DNA from 2 places in the Caballeronia sp. KNU42 genome. Region 2 is predicted to be linked to the other one. Evidence: riboswitches for the same ligand, from Rfam matches in the RefSeq annotation. Region 2 holds a riboswitch; the other holds the start of a gene.
The links. A riboswitch is a leader RNA that binds a small molecule or an ion and turns the genes downstream of it on or off. The one in region 2 is predicted to bind manganese.
Positions count from the first base shown of each region.

Region 1: another riboswitch for manganese. It lies ahead of mntP (manganese efflux pump MntP); the one in region 2 lies ahead of ACSOSP_RS14310 (sodium:calcium antiporter).

Region 1 covers NZ_CM132390.1:1,082,846-1,091,659, reverse strand. The annotation lists gene ACSOSP_RS36075 (NRAMP family divalent metal transporter) at 1-543, opposite strand, end outside; gene ACSOSP_RS36070 (hypothetical protein) at 680-826, opposite strand; gene ACSOSP_RS36065 (hypothetical protein) at 1,861-2,178, shown strand; partial or broken gene ACSOSP_RS36060 (carbohydrate porin) at 2,401-2,826, shown strand; gene mntP (manganese efflux pump MntP) at 2,873-3,442, opposite strand; yybP-ykoY riboswitch at 3,508-3,644, opposite strand; gene ACSOSP_RS36050 (hypothetical protein) at 3,888-4,061, opposite strand; gene ACSOSP_RS36045 (sensor domain-containing diguanylate cyclase) at 4,060-5,556, shown strand; gene ACSOSP_RS36040 (transglycosylase SLT domain-containing protein) at 5,685-6,296, shown strand; gene ACSOSP_RS36035 (ATP-binding protein) at 6,455-8,563, opposite strand.
Region 2 covers NZ_CM132388.1:3,172,334-3,181,147, forward strand. The annotation lists gene ACSOSP_RS14300 (MBL fold metallo-hydrolase) at 1-544, shown strand, start outside; gene ACSOSP_RS14305 (ABC transporter substrate-binding protein) at 595-2,181, opposite strand; yybP-ykoY riboswitch at 2,427-2,600, shown strand; gene ACSOSP_RS14310 (sodium:calcium antiporter) at 2,741-3,751, shown strand; gene fliT (flagellar protein FliT) at 3,867-4,166, opposite strand; gene fliD (flagellar filament capping protein FliD) at 4,197-5,771, opposite strand; gene ACSOSP_RS14325 (flagellin N-terminal helical domain-containing protein) at 5,930-7,393, opposite strand; gene ACSOSP_RS14330 (aldo/keto reductase) at 7,641-8,588, shown strand.

The sequences.
Region 1 (8,814 bases), on a different replicon from region 2:
CTCGAAACGCCTGAAGTTTCCCGTACTGACGGCCGCCATGGTGAGCGCCGCGGCAATGCATACACCGAGTATTTTGGGAATGCCAAAGAAATCGAGCACAAACGTGATGCCGATAAATTCGGTCACGATAGTAAGCGCGTTGAGAATGAACAGGTCGATGACGCTAAATGCACCCCAGAACTTTCCAAAGCGTTCGAAGATCAGGCGGGCGTGGCCGACTCCGGTAACGGCTCCCAGGCGCAGCACCATTTCCTGGTTGACGAATAAAACCGGAACCAGCAGCAGCAAGGTCCAGAGCAACGTCGTGCCGTAGTTCTGACCCGCTTGTGTATAGGTGCCGAAAGCGCCGGCGTCGTTATCGCCAACCATCACGATCAGGCCGGGGCCGAGAATGGCCAGGAGCGTGCGGATGCGTGCCCACCAATTGGTGCGTGCGCCAGTGTCATGTTGGGCGATTGTGCCGAGCGCGCCCTTGATGTCGCCAACGTGGGCGTCATCGAGCACCGCGCTGCGTGGTGGTAGAACCTGAGATACGGTGGACATTTTTATTTTTCCCGAAAGCGTGATGGCTAATAGTTGGGCGCCGTGCTTACCCCGTGCACGAACGACGTGAGTCATCCCTTGATGAAGTTCAGGATCAAGTTCAGAAGACTCCGGACGGTGTACGTGGAAACGTTAATCAGGCGCGAAACACGAATGTGCGCAATGCGCGCCATGCATTGGCGCAACGATGCCGGCTGGTGGAGTCCAGCGACAGCATGGTGTTGTAATGAAGACGTGATTCCTGGACGTGCGGAAGGTGCGAGACGAGCAAACCGAAGTTCATGATGCTTCTCCGACAATGTGGCTTTTCAATGAATGGAAAGCCAGCAGACCGGAGTTCGGGCACGCGGTGCGCGTGTCGAAAGGAATCTACTCGCCTTCCCTGGCAAAAGTGAAAGTGCTGCGGCGTAAGGGATAACTGTCACTGTCCGGCATGGAGGCTCCTTATTGCGTATGCACGCACGTCGTCATCCGCACGACGCGCCTTTCCAGCGGCAAGGCGCGAGCGGAACCAGTCGCGAGGGTCAGCTCGCAACGCGTTTTGTATGGACGCAGGAAACCCTGGCGTCAATACGCTTGTTTCAAGGGTGCACGGAGTATTTACTGCGGCGCGCACCGTCTGCCTGCTGGCAAGACGGCGGCTAGGGAATCAAGCGCGAACGTCCTGCCTGTCAGGCAGAGAAAAACTTCGAAGGTCGACTACTACAACTGTCCAAGGCATTAGCCCCGCTTGTGACGATTCCCGGATTCTAGGCGCGCGTTAAATATCAAGTCAACTCCATTCGTTAAGCAGAGCAGAAATAGTTTTGATGCGTTGCTGATGCGTCGCTATTCACATCGCCCGGGCGTCATTTTTTGAATTGGCGGCAATGTACGCGTAAGCACACTGAAATAATTTCCCGGCTAGTCCAGGCTTGTTCCTGACCTGGCGGAAATGCGGAAGAGAAGGCTTTCTTACTCAATGCATGACGTGGTTTTCTTGCTGCATTTTTACTTGCCAATGCGTTTGCGCCGAGAATACAATCCGCCCGTCTCATCTTAAGGAGTCCCCTCGTGGACACATCCCCTGGTAGTGGAAGTTCGATGCCGGCCAGCGCCGGCGAAGCATCCGCGAGATAGCGTCACAGGAATACTCCTTAGCCGCTAACTCGCCTTGTCGGGTTAGCGCGCTTCATTCACGACCGGCTTTACGTCCGTAAGCCCGTCCGTCTGCAGCACGCTCCCTTTTGTCCGATCGCTCTTTGCAAGTTCACTTGCAAAGCCGCGTCATGTCTTTGCACGTCGCTCGATTCAGTCGGGCTGGACGGGAGTCTGCTCATGTTTGTCGTTTCGCTTATCTCGCGCATCGGTCCGGTATTACGGCCGTCACAGCGCTTGTTCATTCTTAACCCGTCCTCGGGGCAGGCTGAGCGTTGCCTGGCGACGCCGGCCAACGCGCGCATCCGCCGCTTCTGCGCCAACGTAATTCGCGCGATGCCGCGCAAAGCGGGTCACGTCGGTGGCTCGCTCACGCCGACGGTCTGCCTGCTCATTGTTTTGACCGTAGCAGCCATTGTTATCGCAGGCGCTTTATCCGCTAGCTCAGTGGGCGACGAGCTCGGACGCGCAGTGCGTTTGAGCTGGTGGTTTGCCTGAGCGCGGCCGCAGCACGTACTCAACCCTTTGACCGTTCTTTTAACTTTCATCGAGAAAAAAATGTAGATCGTCAAACCATCTATCTCTCCACAGACCATGAAAAAAAATCTTAAGAAATCGCCTTCGAGTTTTCTCGAAGCATCGACGCGAACGTTCTACACCGCGCAAGCGCCACTTCTCTCGAGCAGGGCACGCTCGAGTGTCCGCAACGGGGTTTCGCTATTGCTGTCGTTAGGCGCGTTGTCCACCGCTGTCGCACAGACGAGTGTCGACGCACCGGGCACAAGCGCGCCCGACGCACAAGCCGCCGGGACGCAAGCCGCACCCGCGCCGACCGGGCTCTGGGACCGCTCGACATTGTTCGGGGATATGGGCGGGCTGCGTCCATGGCTGGGTAACTATGGCACCACCCTCAGCGTGCAGGAGACCAGCGAATACCTGCGCAACCTGTCCGGTGGCGTGTCGCGTGAAGGCGCCTACGACGGGCTGACCCAGGCGAGCGTCCAGATCGATACATCGAAGGCCTTCGGCCTGCCGGGTGGTACGTTCAATGTCTCCAGCTTGCAAATTCATGGTCGCAACCTGAGCCAGCACACGCTGCTCACGCTGCAGTCCGCAAGCGGCATAGAAGCGGATGCAAGCACTCGGCACCGTCGTCAATTTCTAGGCCGCATGCCGATCGCAATGCGCTACCTCAACTCATATACCCGAGATGCTCGGCCAGGATCACCGATCCGATAACCACAAGAATGAACCCGCCCGCAATCTCCGCGCGCTGCCCCACTGCCTTGCCGAGAAAACGTCCCACCATCACGCCCAGGGTCACCATGATCAGCGTCGCGAGTCCGATGGTCGCAGCCGTCGACAAGATGTTCACATCGATGAAAGCGAGTCCCGCGCCCACCGCCATCGCGTCGATACTGGTCGCGAATCCGGTGAGCGCCAGCAGCCAGAAACCGTGGCTGTCGGGCTTCTCGGCGTCCGGCGCGGGCGCGCGCAGGCCCGAGATGATCATGCGTGCGCCGAGCACGAGCAGCAGGCTGAATGCGATCCAGTGATCCCATGAAGCGACGTACGGAGCGGCCACCTTGCCGAGCGCCCAGCCGACCAGCGGCGTGATGGCTTCAATCACGCCGAAGATCAGGCCGGTGCGAAGCGCCTCGCGAATCCGCGGACGATGCAGTGTGGCACCCTTGCCGACCGCAGCGGCGAAGGCGTCCGTCGACATGGCGAAGGCGAGCAGGAGAGTGGAAGCAATATTCATGGGGATGTCAGGGTGTCGTTATGGCATTCAGGTCGGGCGAGAACATGCGATGCAGCGGCGAGCCCGACCGGTCTCCCCGCTACATCGATGGTCTTGCCAACCAAAAGCTAACGGCGGCTCATGCCACGGTTCGATCGAACCAAGCGTGTTGACATGAGCGCTTCCAGTGAATGGAAGCCGGCTACTCCCCAAAGACGGACAGGAGGCTACCACGATGGAAATGAATTTGTAAGCTTTTCCGGGGAAATTGAAAGGGCACTTCCTGACCGCTCCTTCCAGGTGCATTGATGCGAATCGAGGGTCCGCACCGGTCCACACAACGGACAAACCCGGATAATCTTGCGGGTCGGCAAAATGGTCACAAGAATTCAAGCCGATACAATGCGGCCAGCCAGGAATGGCGAGCCTCCCGATCGAACCTGCCGCGCGATGCCAAACCCGAAATTCAACCCGCTGCCTGAGCGTGCCCGCCCAACGCCGCACCGCGACCTGTGTCGCCGGTGCGGTCATTGCCTGCGCCGCCCGTGGCCGGCAGACCGCTCGCGATGAACCCTGCCCCTCCGCCCGCCGCAGGTTTGAGGAAGCGCCGCATCTGGCCTCGCTGGACGGCGGTCGGCATGGCCAGCGCGCTGTCCCGCCATCCGATGGTCGCGGGCGTCGCCGGCACCGTGGTCGCGGTACTGATGGCGAGCTTGTCCCTCGTGACGTTGTATCAGGGGCGCCAAGGCGTGCTCGACCACGCCCATGAAACATCGGCGAACCTGGTCGCCATCATTAGCAGCGACCTGGCCCGCAATGTCGAAATCGACAGTCTCTCCCTCAACGCGATGGTTGAGGGCGCGCAGAACCCGGCCATGCGGGAACTCTCGCCGGCCTTGCGCCGCCAGATCCTCTTCGATCGCGCAACCTCCGCCGCGTACATCACCGGCGCCTACGTGCTGGACGCGCGCGGCCTGGTCACCGAGGTGAGCAGGGACGGCCCCCTCCCGGCAGGCTCTTTCGCCGACCGTGAATATTTTTACGCCCAGCAACGCAGCGCCTCGACCGGCCTGTTTTTCTCGCATCCGTTCGCCTCACGCCAGCGCGGCATCCCCACAATCGGCTTGAGCCGGCGCGTCAACGCACCCGACGGCTCGTTCGCCGGGATCGCGCTGCTGGCGCTGAACGTCGCCTACTTCCACTCGTTGCTGGACAAGCTCAATGTGGGCGCCGAGGGGTCGATCTTCATCGTCCATGAGGACGGCACGATGATCGCCCGCAAGCCTTACCGCGACGACCTGCCCGGGCGCAGCGTCGCCAGTTCGCCCACCTTCGCGCGCATGGCGAACGCCATGTCGGGATCGTACTCGGCGGTCTCACCGGTCGACGGCGTGCGCCGCCTTTACACGTTCTCGCGGGTACCGGGTACCCCGTTCATCGTGGGCGTGGCGCCGGCGGAAGAGGACGTGCTGGAACCGTGGCGCGCACGCAGCCGCGTCGTCGGCGCGCTGACGCTGCTGTCCGGCCTGAGTTTCGTCGCGGTGTCGTGGCTGCTGGCGCTGTCGCTGCGCGAGCGCGCCCGCGCACAAGAGGAGCTCGTCCGGCTGGCCGGCACGGATGCCCTCACCGGCCTGCCGAACCGGCGCGCATTCGACGAACGCATGGACGACGAATGGCGCCGCGGGCGCCGCGCGGGCACGCCGTTGTCGGTGCTGTTCATCGACGTGGATTATTTCAAGTCCTACAACGACACCTACGGCCACGCACTTGGCGACAACGCGCTCGCCACCGTCGCGCACAGTATTGCCACGACTGTACGCCGTCCGGGCGATGTCCCCGCGCGCTACGGCGGCGAAGAGTTCGTCGTGCTGCTGCCCGATACACCCCAGGAAGGCGCGCGGCATATTGCAGAAACGATCCGGCAGCACGTGCTGGCCTGTGCGATCCCGCACCGGGCCAGCGCGTTCGGCGTCATTACAGTCAGCATTGGCTGCGCGACGGCGTCGCCGCCGGGCCTGGGCGGTCCGTATAGCCTGCTCGGCGCCGCCGACCAGCAGCTCTACAAAGCGAAGGCGGCAGGGCGCGACTGCGTCCGGCCGCTGGCCCACGCGGTGGCGCCGGTAGTCGCTTCCTGAGCGCGCCGGCAGGACCTCATTACTGGCCGAAAGCGCCCGAATCCGCTCCTGCGACCAAGCAAACACATGATTTGCAAGGATTTTTCTCGTCTGTATAATGCGACCTTCCCTTCCAAGGCCACTTCACCATGAGCAGACTCCTTTGGCTTGCTGCGCTGACGTTCGGCGCGATGCTAGGACCGATGCAGGGCGCGGTGGCTCAGGAACGTACTTCTGAACGTATTTCTGAACGTGCCCCGGAAGCCGCCCGGCAAGACGCAGCAGCCAGCGACGCCACCGCCGAGGCCACGCATCAGGTCTCACAGTTGATCTCCCAGAAGTTCGGCGTCGCGCGCGCCAAAGCGGAGCAGATTTCAGCCGCGGTCATGTCAGCGGCATCGAAATACTCGCTCCCTCCCGCCCTCCTCCTCGCCATCATCTCGGTTGAATCCCGCTTCAAGGAAAAGGCCCGCGGCGCCAATGGCGCAACCGGGCTGATGCAGGTCGTGCCGGCCGCGCACAAACAACTCGTGCGCCATATCGACCTGACCGAAGCAACGGCGAATATCGAAGCCGGATCGGCGATCCTTCACGGTTATGTCCAGTCTGCACAAGGCGATGTGGATGCAGCCCTGAAGAGCTACGGCGGTTCGAAAGCCTACGCGGAAAAGATCAGCCTGCGCGCCAAGGCGTTCGCTCCGCAATTCGGTTCCGGCGCCGATGCCAACGCCGACAGCAACGCCGAAACGACCGGCGATTGACTCCCGGCTTCAGCGCCCTGCAGTAATCGCCAACGTTCAACTCCGCTTATTGCAGCGCGCGTCGCCACCACGCCCGGCGCGGATCTCGTTTTGCCTATCTCGCTCGGGGCTGACTCGCCAACTTTCCGCGCCGTATCGCGCATCGATAAGCCGATAAATCAGCGCAGCACCAGTTCCCGCAGTTCTTCGATATTGAAAGGCTTCGCGAGAATGGTCACCCCGGTGTGACGCGCGCGCTCGAATTCGTCGGCATAACCGGTCATCAGCGCGATGCGCTGCGAGGGCCACGCGCCGCGCACTTTCTCGGCCAGGTCGATGCCGTTGAGCCGCCCAGGCATTTGTATATCCGACAACACCAGGTCGAAGCAGCTGCCTTCGCTGAGCAGGTCGAAGGCTTTGTCGGCGGTGAGTTCGTGACGCACGTCGCAGCCAAAGGTCGCGAGCACCGCCGCCACGCCTGCCGCCACTTCCTCGTTGTCTTCCACCAGCAAGATCGACCCCGGTTGAAGCTCCTCCGGCACGCCGTTGCCCGGTGACTGCGGGGTGTGGGCCGCTTCATCCGGCGCAGGCGCAGTCACCGGCGCAGCGGAAGGACCGTGGTATCGGGGCAGGTAAAGCCGCACGGTCGTGCCGCGCCCCGGCACACTGTCAAGGCGCGCGGTACCGTCCGCCTGCTCGCAGGCCGCCAGCACTTGCGCCAACCCCAGCCCCGTGCCCGAGCCGCTCAGCTTGGTCGTGAACAGCGGCTCGAATGCACGCCTCGCCGTTGTCTCGGGCATGCCCTCGCCGCTGTCGGTGAAGGCAATCAGCGCGTATTCACCGTCGGGCAAGGTGTTGTCGGCCGTCAGTCGAACGTTCTGGCTGCGGATGACAAAACGCCCGCCGCGAGGCATCGCATCGCGGGCATTCACGGCAATGTTGATGATCGCGAACTCGAGTTCGGTGGCGTCCGCGCGAACCTGCCACATGTCCGGTGACACTTGCACTTTCACCTGGACCTTCGCGCCGGCCGCCGTTTCGATCAGCCCGGCCGCTGCGGGCAGCCAGACAGCGAGGTCGATCGGCTCCTGCTTGAGCGGTTGCTTGCGCGCGACGCTGAGCAAGCGCCGCGCGAGCGCTTCGGCGCCGGCGGTGGCGCGCTCGACCGCCAGCACTTCCCGTTCGAGCCCGTTGAAATTCTTGCGCCGCGCGAGCTCCATATTCGCCGCCACCACCATGAGCAAGTTATTGAAGTCATGCGCCACGTTGGCGACCAGGTTGCCGAGCGCGCCCATGCGCCGCAACTGCCGGCTGGATGCCTCGGCCGAGAGCCGCATGGCGACTTCCGCCTGCCAGCGCTCCCATGCGAGCTGCTGCGCCCGCAACTGGCGCAGCGAAAACAGCACGAGCAGCCAGACCGCGACGCACGGGACCGCCGTCATCACGGCTATCAGCGTGTAGTGCTGCCGCCACTCGGCAAAGATCGCATCGGTCGGAATGGCGCTTGTCACGTAGAGCGGGTAGTCGCCCGCACGCCGGAACGCCACCACGCGCTCCACGCCGTCAATGCTCGAGCGGATCCGCACGCGGCCGAACAGCTCGTTGTTGCGCATGGCGCTGGTGAACGCCGGGTCGCGCACGTGAGTGATGCCGGGGCGGGTAGGCGGCTCGTGCACGAGAATGCCGCCGTCGCGCCGATACAAGCCGACACTCATGCCCGGTTCACCATTCGACAGATCGCGATAGAAGTCTGCGAAATAATCGCGTTTGAGCGCGATCGACACGACGCCCGCAAAACGGCCGTCATTCAGGCTGCGCCCAACGCTGGTCGTAAATACGTCGGCTTGCTGGACGCTGCCGAGGAGCGGCAGGGAAAAATAGGGATCCGGGCGGATGGAGCGCGCGGAGGTGAAGTCGTTGCGATTGGCGATCGAGACGGCCGGCACCGGGAAAAATCGGTTGCTGGCCAGCATGGCGCCGTTCACGCCAAAGATGGTGATGGCCGCCACCTGGTCGAACGATTCGCCGATGACGCTCAGGCGGTCATGGATGGCTTTCTGATTCGCGCTGATATGGGCGTCGTCGCTGTCGGCGAGCATTTCCACGATACGCGTCGCGATTTCGCGGTTGAGGTCGAGCACCTTGACGGCTTGTTCGTCGGCGACACGGGCCACACGGTCGGCGATATCGTCGGATTCGCTCATGCGGCGCTCGTAATCGTAATAACCGTAGCCGAGCAGGAACACGATCGGGAAAAGTATCGATGCCGCCAGCACGACCAACAGCATTCGCCGCGTCGCGGCGAAATTGCGCAACGGCAATGGCAAGTCGAGTGCGGAATCTGAAGAGTGCAAAGCGTCAGGGCTCCAACGTTGGGTTCGCTTGCGCCAGGGTGGGTTTGATATTGCGCTCAGGGCGGTTATGCCAGCCTCGGCTATGCCAGCCTCGGTTACGCCAGCCTGTTACCGCGGTTTTGTCATTGTCCCACTACCATTTGGCGATGCTGTGGCTCTTTGACCCGCATTTGCCCGACAGGTTG
Region 2 (8,814 bases):
GCCGGTTTATCGCCGGCTACGCGATGGCGATAAGGTGCAGATTGGTGGCCGCGAGTGGGAGGTGGTGACGGGCTTTGGTCATTCCCCTGAACATTGCGCGTTCTTCTGTGCTCAGACGAAGGTACTGATTTCCGGCGATATGGTGCTGCCGCGCATATCGACGAACGTCTCGGTGTTTGCAATCGAACCGGAGGGCAATCCGCTCGCGCTGTTCCTGGGTTCACTGGGCCGCTACGAGTCTCTTCCCGCCGACACACTCGTGCTCCCTTCGCATGGCAAGCCGTTTCGCGGCATGCATACGCGCATCGGACAGCTTCGGGATCACCACTCGGCGCGTTTGCAGGAAGTGCGTGAAGCTTGCGCGCTCAAACCGCAAAGCGCCGCCGACATCGTCCCGCTCATGTTCAAGCGCCCGCTCGATGTGCATCAGATGACGTTCGCACTCGGCGAAGCGCTGGCGCATTTGCACCTGCTTTGGCTGCAAGGCGAACTCGTGCGCCAAACCGACAACGAAGACGGCGTGATCCGGTTCGCGCCAAAGTAAAAAAGCCGGGCGTTTGCACGCCCGGCTTCATCAGTGAGCCACCGCAGTGACTACTGTACCGCGACGTTAGCGAAGTTCTGCCGTCCGAACGGACTCACGCGATATCCGCTGACATTGCTGCGTGTAAGCGCCGCTGCCGTCGGATAACCGAGCGGAATCCACAGCGCCTGGTCATGGATAATCTGCTGCGCCTCGGTATAAGCCTTGGTCCGCTTGCCTAGATCCGCAGTTTCCTTGCCTTCATCGATCATGCGGTCCAGCGTCGGATCGCAGAAACGCGCGAAGTTGATGCCCGAGCGCACGGCGGCACAACTGAAGAGCGGCGACAGATAGTTATCCGGATCGCCGTTGTCACCGGCCCAGCCCATGAACAACATGTCGTGCTGACCCTGCTTCGCTTCCTTGATCAGCTCACCCCATTCGATCACCTTCACCTGCGCCTTCACGCCGATCTTCGCCAGGTCCGCCTGCAGCAACTCCGCGCCCACCTTCGGATTCGGGTTCAGCACGCTGCCGTTCGGACGCACCCAGATTGTCGTGTCGAAGCCATTCGGGAAACCGGCATCGGCGAGCAGCTTTTTCGCGCGATCGACCGAATACGGATACGCCGTGATCTGCTTGTCGTAGCTCCAGGTGTTCGGCGGAAACGGATTCACAGCGGGCGTGGCGGTGTTTTCGAAGACCGTCTTCAAGTACGTCGTGCGATCGAAGGCGACGTTCAACGCCTCGCGTACCTTGGGGTTATCGAGCGGCTTCTTCTGCGTGTTCAACGCAACGAACGCCGTCATGAACGCCGGCGTCTCGACCACTTTCAACGAGCTGTCCTTCTTAGCGTCGATCACGTCCTGCGGTTTCGGCGACAACGCGATCTGGCATTCACCCGCCTTGATCTTCTGCGCGCGCACGGAGGCGTCGGGCGTGATGGCGTAGATCAGCCGGTCCACTTTAGGCTTGGGTCCCCAGTACGTCGGGTTGACGTCGTATCGGATCACGGCGTCTTTCGTGTAGCCCTTCAGAACGAACGGACCGGTGCCGATCGGCTTTGAATTCAGGTCGGTTTCATGGCCGGCCTTGAGCAGCTGGTCGGCGTATTCGGCCGAATAGATCGATGCAAAGCCCATGGTGAGAATGGGCACGAAGGTCGCGTTCGGCGTGTTGAGCTCGAACTTGACCGTGTTGTCATCGACCTTGGAGACGGACTTGATCAGCTTGATCAGGCCCATTGACTGCGCGTGCGGGAAGCCGCTCGCCCCCGCCACCTTGTGCCACGGGTTGCTCTCGGAGAGCATGCGGTCGAAGGAGAACACCACGTCGTCGGCGTTCAGTTTTCTCGATGGCGTGAAGTAGTCCGTGGTCTGGAACGCCACGTTCGGCCGCAGATGAAACGTGTAGGTCAGGCCGTCGGGGCTCACGTCCCATTTCTCGGCTAGCGCGGGCGTGACCTTTTTCGCGACTTCATCGTAGGAGACGAGCGTGTTGAAGATCACATCCGCCGATGCGTTGGTCGTCACCAGCGAATTGAATTGCACGACGTCGAAGCCATCCGGGCTCGACTCGGTGCACACAGTGAGCGGTTTCGCGATCGCGAGCACCGGCGCGATGGCCAGTACAGCGGCTGCGAGCATTCTGAAGCGCATGGGATCTCCCGTTACGAGCGTGGTCGCAAAGTGTTAGTCAGTCAGACGTTTCTTATCACGGCGGTTGCAGCCTATTGTACGGTGCGCTCGATCGGCTGCTTCAGCGCAACGAACGGCCCCCGTGGCCGTAGCTTACTGAACCGTTATTTCCGCTACAACGACCGATTCGGGATATCCATATGGGGTTAGTGACAGTTTCTTGAACATCCCTGCGGCCGGTTGCCTAATCCACGGACCCACGCTAAACTCGTGGCCGTCTTTGGGGAGTAGCCTTCCTTCCGCAATGGGAGGAGGACGCGTCAACATACTCGGCTTGTCTGCCGTGGCGCGTTCGACCGGTCAGGTTTGGCGAGACCATGGGTGCATCTTGTCGTTCACGGTCGGACGGCGCGGGATTGCATCCTGGTTCGCTGACGTCCGACCGTGAAATTATCGTGTCCCCAAAACAAAAACACCCCAGGCCTGCCCCAGGCCAACTTCTTCGTGCCTCGGTTTCCCTGCCGTTGTTCCGCCGTTTTCACTGCGTCCCCTGTTCGCTAGTTTCATCGCGAGGTGCCGCATGACGCTGCTTTTCGTGCAACTTGCGCTGATGCTCGTGGTGATCCTGGCGGCATCGGAACTCTTCACCAACGCGCTTGAACATCTCGGCGAAAAGCTGGGCATCTCCGAAGGGGTCACCGGTTCGCTGTTCGCGGCTATCGGCACGGCGCTGCCGGAAACTACCGTGCCGATCATCGCGTTGATGGGCGGCACGGCCAGCCGTGCGGTGAACGAGGAAATTGGCGTGGGCGCCATCCTCGGCGCACCGCTGATGCTCGCGACTTTGTCCACCTGCCTGATGGCCGTCGCCGTGCTCAAGATGCGCGGTTTCAAGGGGATCGTCGCGCCGGAACACAGCGGTTTCACGCGCGATCTCAACTTCTTCCTCTGCGCTTTCCTGATTGCCGCCGGCGCCATGTTCGTGCCGCATCACGCATGGCAAGTGCGCGCGCTGTTCGCCGTGGGGCTGGTCGGCGTGTACGTCGCGTATGTGGTGTCGACGTTCCGTGCGTCCGCCGGTCTTGTCGAAAAAGGCCACGGCACTGAAGCGCCCGAGCGGCTCCTGATCTCGCGCTTCGGGTTACCTACTTCGCTCGCGACCATCGTGTTGCAGATGGTTCTGGGCACGGCGCTGCTGGTTGGCGGTGCGAAGGGGTTTATCGCCGGCGTTGAAGGGGTCTCGCAGGTGCTGGGGATATCGGCGTTGCTCCTATCGCTGATCATCATCCCGATCGCAACCGAGCTGCCCGAGAAGGTCAATAGCATCATCTGGGCGCGGCGCGGCAAGGACACGCTCGCGTTCGGCAATATCACCGGCGCAATGGTCTTCCAGGGCACGCTGCTGCCGGGTATCGGCATCATGCTGACGCCGTGGGAACCGCGCGTGGAGGTGATGACCGGCGTTTTCATCACGCTCGCGGCGGCCGCATGGCTGCGCTTCAACGCGAAGAAGGGTGGGATCGTGCTGTGGGCGCTGCTGGTGAACGGCGGGCTTTATGCGCTGTATCTGGTGCTGACGCTCGGGCGTTAGCCCATAAGAAAACACCCCGGAAGCACGCAGGCGCCCGGGGTGCTGACGCGGCCAAAGCGCCAGGCGCGCGGGGTTTTTTGCTGCTGTAGCAGAACCAGGATAAGGCGCCGTCAGGTCAGAGCTTGGCGACCTGGTGATACTTGCTGGTAGCCTGGATTTTCTTCATCGCCGAACTGTATTCGACCTGCAATTCCGATTGCGTCGTCTTCGCATCCGCGGCAATGGCGACATCGATTGCCTGGATCCGGTTGATCACCTCCATGGCCGTGGCGTCCTGTTCCGGCGTCAATTCCATGAAAAGCGGCGTCCGCTCTTCAGTCAGGCGGGCGGCTTCCTGCCAGTCCGCCATGGCCGCTGCGTGCTGGATCGCGAGCGTCAACTCGAGCAGGCGGTCGATCAAACTGTTCTGTTCCATGTCGATTTATCCTCTGCGGACCTTGGCAGCTTAGCCGCTCGCCCCTGTTGCGAGTGCACCCGCGCTATTTGAGCCGCCGAACAGTTGCGTCAGGTACTGCGAATTGTTGTTCATCGTGGCCATCAGAGTATTGAGCGCGGTGAATTGCGCCTGATACTGGCTGGTCAACTGCGCCGTGTAGGCGGTCAGGCTGGTTTGCTGCTTCGTGACGCTCGCCAAGTCCGTGTTCACCGCACTCTGGCTGTTCGAAATCAAGCCGCCCGTGCCCAGCCACGAGTTAAGGCTCGTCGTCATTTGCGCAGCTACGCCGGTGGTCGAATTAAACAGGGCCGCGACCCCCGACGGATTGCTTTGAAGCGCTGCGGCGAGCTTGGTGGAATCGATTACCAGTGAGCCCGCCGGCTGCGTCGCGCTGGCTTGTCCCTGCAGCGTGATCCCCAGCGCCCCAAGAGAAATTGTGGAGCTGCCGTTCTTCACGCCGCTGCCGGCAATCTCCGCCAATGTGTTCTGGATGGTGGCAAGCATCGGGTTGGAGGCCAGCACGCCGCCCTGCGAACTCGCTGCCTGCGAGTTGTCGTTGCCGACCTGGCCGTACGTGGTGACCAGGGTGTTATAGAGGGTGACGAAGCTGTTGATCGCGGTCGATGCCGTGGCGGTGTTCTGCGCCACAGTCAGCGTCTGCGCCGTGCCGGCCGGTGTACCAATAGCCGCAGCCGTGAGGTTCAGGGTGACACCCTGGAGTGCGGTGGTCACCGAGTTGGTGGAACTCGTCGCTGCTGTCCCGTCGATAGTGAACGCGGCGTCTTGTGCGGCCGCGGTTTGCGTCCACGCGCTCGTGCTCACCGCCGACGTGAATGTCGATGGATTCCCGCTGGTGCCGGCAGTGGACGTAACGCCGAGGCTGGACAGGCCGGCATCGCTCGCGACGTTGCTCACTGAAACATTGATCGTGTTCGATGCCCCCGTGGCCGTCGAGCGCAAGACCAGATGCGCGCCGTCCGAGCCGGTCACGACCGTGGCCGTGACGCCCGGGTTGTTCGACGCCGAGTTGATCGCGCTGGCAATGCCGCTTACCGTGTTGTTCGACGACGTGATGGCGAGACTCATCGACTGGCTGCCGACCGAGATGTTCATCGTGCCGGTACCGAGCGCCGTCGTGCTGCCGAACGCGGCCGATGAAAGCGTCTGCGAGCTGGCAATTTGCGTGACCGCAACGGAATAAGTGCCCGCTGACGCAGTGCTGCCGGCGGTCGCCGTCAGTCCGGTACCGCTTGCGGTCGCGGTGTACTGGCCGAGAGCGGTGCCGTTGGAAAGTGAGGCGATACCAGCCTGCAAGGCGGACAGTGCCGCCTGCAACGCGCTGATGGCCGAAAGTTGGGTGTTGTCGTTCGTCTGCTGCGCGGAGAGCGTGGCGGTCTGACCTGCCACCTTCGCATTGACGAGGCTCGTCACGAGCGACGAGACATCCAGCGACGAATTTCCCGTAGAACCGCTGATGATGGATTGCGCGGCGGCCGCTTCGGCTGCCTGGGTGGCGGCTAAAGTGGCGGCTGCTGTGGCCGCGGCCGTGGCGGAGGCGCTGGAGGCGCCGGAAATCGTCGACATTGAGATGCTCCGTACGTCGGTTTTGCTTTTGAGCCTGAATGATAAACGTTTGTAAAACGTGTAGGGGAGGCAAGCCTCCCCAAGCAACACATTCGGCCGGCGCGTAGTGCGGTAGTGCGATGCGCCGCACTACGCGAGGGCCATTACCGCAAAAGCTATTACTGGAGAAGCTTCAGAACTTGCTGCGGGTTGGAGTTGGCTTGCGCCAGCACCGAGATACCTGCTTGTTGCAGCACTTGCGCCTTGCTCAGGTTAGCCGTTTCTGCAGCGAAGTCGGCGTCCGTGATTTGCGACTGGGCGCCCGACAAGTCGGTCGATTGCGATTGCTGTGCCGAGGAGATCGACGTGAAACGGTTTTGAGCAGCACCCAGGGTTGCCTGGATGTTGTTGACCGTTGCGAGCGCGTTGTCGATCGATTCCATTGCAGCGTTCGCGCCTGCCGTCGTGCTGACGTCGACTGCCGAAATTGCCGGCGGTGCATTGTTGCTGGCAACCTGGGTCAGCACGCCACCGGTGGTGCCCGTGCCACCGGCCGCACCCGGAGTACCAAGGGTTGAGGGTGCTTTACCGGCGACGAGCGCAAACGTCGCAGGCGTCGTGCCAGGAACAGCGGCCGTGATGGTGAAGTTGGTCGTCACAGCGGCGCTGTTGTTTGCGAGCTGATTGCCGTTCTGATCAAAGAACTGCAATCCCGAGTTGCCGTCCGACTTCACTGTAATCGACGTGATAGCGCTGGCGCTGGTCGACGCAGCTCCCGTGGAGGGGTCGATCGCGATGTTCGAAATCGTGCCAAGGGTTTCGCCGGCGGTCGCAGTAATGGTGTTCGCAGCGCTGATCGTGGTCACAGCATTCGCGGTAGTCAGCGGGTTAGTCGCTGTCGCGCTGTTGACCGTGAGTTGGCCGCTAGCATTCGTGGAGAACAACGCGCTCGACGTCGCTGTCGAGATGGCCTGGTTGTTCTGGTCCGTAAAGGTGTAGCCGCCGTTGCCATCGGACAAGACGTTGATCGACGTGATGGCGCCTGCTACGCCCGCGGCAGGAATCCCGCCGGCCGATGTCAAGTCAAGACCGGTAATCGTGCCCAGCGTGTTGCCCTTTTGCACCGTGCCGCCACCAAGCGAAGCTGCCGACAGGCTTTGCGTCAGGTTCAGGCTGATCGTCTGGCCGACGTTCGCGCCGACCTGGAAGCTCACGTTACCTGCGGAGCCGTCCAGAACGTTCTTGCCGTTGTAGTTCGTTTGCGATGCCACGCGGTTCACTTCAGCGACTTGCTGCGCTACTTCTTGTTGCAGAGCTGCCTGGTCGCTTGACGACAGCGAGCCGCTCGATGCCTGCACGGCCAGTTGACGAATGGTTTGCAAGCTCGTCGTGATCTGCGCCAGACCGCTCGATGCCGTCTGGATCATCGAAACGCCGTCGTTCGCATTCGAAACGCCTTGGTTCAAGCCGTTGATCTGCGTTTGCATACGGTTCGAGATCGCGAGACCAGCTGCATCGTCTGCTGCGCTGTTGATGCGCTTACCGGACGACAGGCGCGTGATGGCCTGCGACAGCGCGCTTTGCGAGGTGTTCAGGTTTTGCTGAGCGACCAGCGAGTTGATATTGCTATTGATACCGATCATTTGGATTTCTCCTGAAAGAACTTAAAGGGCTGTTATGGCTACTGCACGGTCCTGTTGCTTGGCGGTTCCGAGCGTGGTAGCCGGCCGCCTACATGGGTTAGCGGCCCATGAAAAAAAAACTTGAGGACTAAGGTAAGGATTTGTAGGGAGAATAGTGATTGCCCGGCCGCCTGCGAGCCGCGGGATTCGCGGGTATTCTTTTTCGTTCAGTTATCGCGCGTTTGCCTACAACAGCCCGGGAGCAACCATGCAGCAACGCACTATCGGTACGTCAGACCTCAAAGTCGCGCCGCTCGTTTTCGGCGGAAATGTATTCGGCTGGACCGCCGACGAACGTACGTCGTTCTCCATCCTCGACGCCTTCGTCGACCACGGTCTTAATTTCATCGATACCGCCGACGTCTATTCCGCCTGGGTCGACGGCCACCAGGGCGGCGAGTCGGAGACCATCATCGGCAAGTGGCTCAAGGAAAGCGGCAAGCGCGACAAGATCGTGCTGGCGACCAAGGTCGGCCTGCTGAGCACGCGGACGGGGCTGTCGGCGGCAAATATCGAGGCTGCCGTCAACGACTCGCTCAAACGCCTGAAGACGGATTACATCGACGTCTACTTTTCTCATCGGGACGACGATAAAACGCCCCTGCTCGACACGCTCGGTGCATATCAAAAGCTGATTACGGCTGGGAAAGTGCGCGTAATTGGTGCGTCCAATTACAGCGGCGAAAGACTGGAAGAGGCACTGAAGATATCGGCGAAAGAGGGGATCGCGGGTTATCAGGTGCTTCAGCCTGAATACAATCTCTACGATCGCGCTGGCTACGAGAACGACCTGGAACCGGTTATCAAGGCGCACAAGGTGTCGGTGGTGACGTATTACAGCCTGGCGAGCGGCTTTCTGAGCGGAAAATATCGATCCAAAGCCGATACCGAGAACAGTGCCCGAGGCGCGAAAGTGTCGGGCTACCTGAACGATAGGGGCTTGAGAATCGTGAACGCGCTGGTTAAAGTGTCAGACCGCCATGACACGGAGCCGGCGGCGGTCGCGCTTGCATGGCTGATCGCGCGGCCGGGCGTCACGGCGCCGATCGCGAGCGCGACATCGGTCAAGCAGCTCGAAACCTTGGCCCACGCGACCCGGATTACTTTGACGCCTGAAGACGTCGCACTCCTCGACGAAGCCAGCAATCCGGACTGAAATCGGCAAAAAGCACGCATCATCATGGGGTTGCCCGTCTCCAAACCTCCGTGCAGAGGTGTTTCGGGGTTGGCGACGGGGCGGCGATCTGATAACATCTCGCCCGAATCGAGATTTTTGCCCGATGGCGCAGCTATTTTTAAGCGACGCCGGGCGGCCCGAAGTGCGCTGTTCGTTTTCGACAGACTGCGCATGCCGTGATCGGCGGTGAAATCCCACCTCTCTC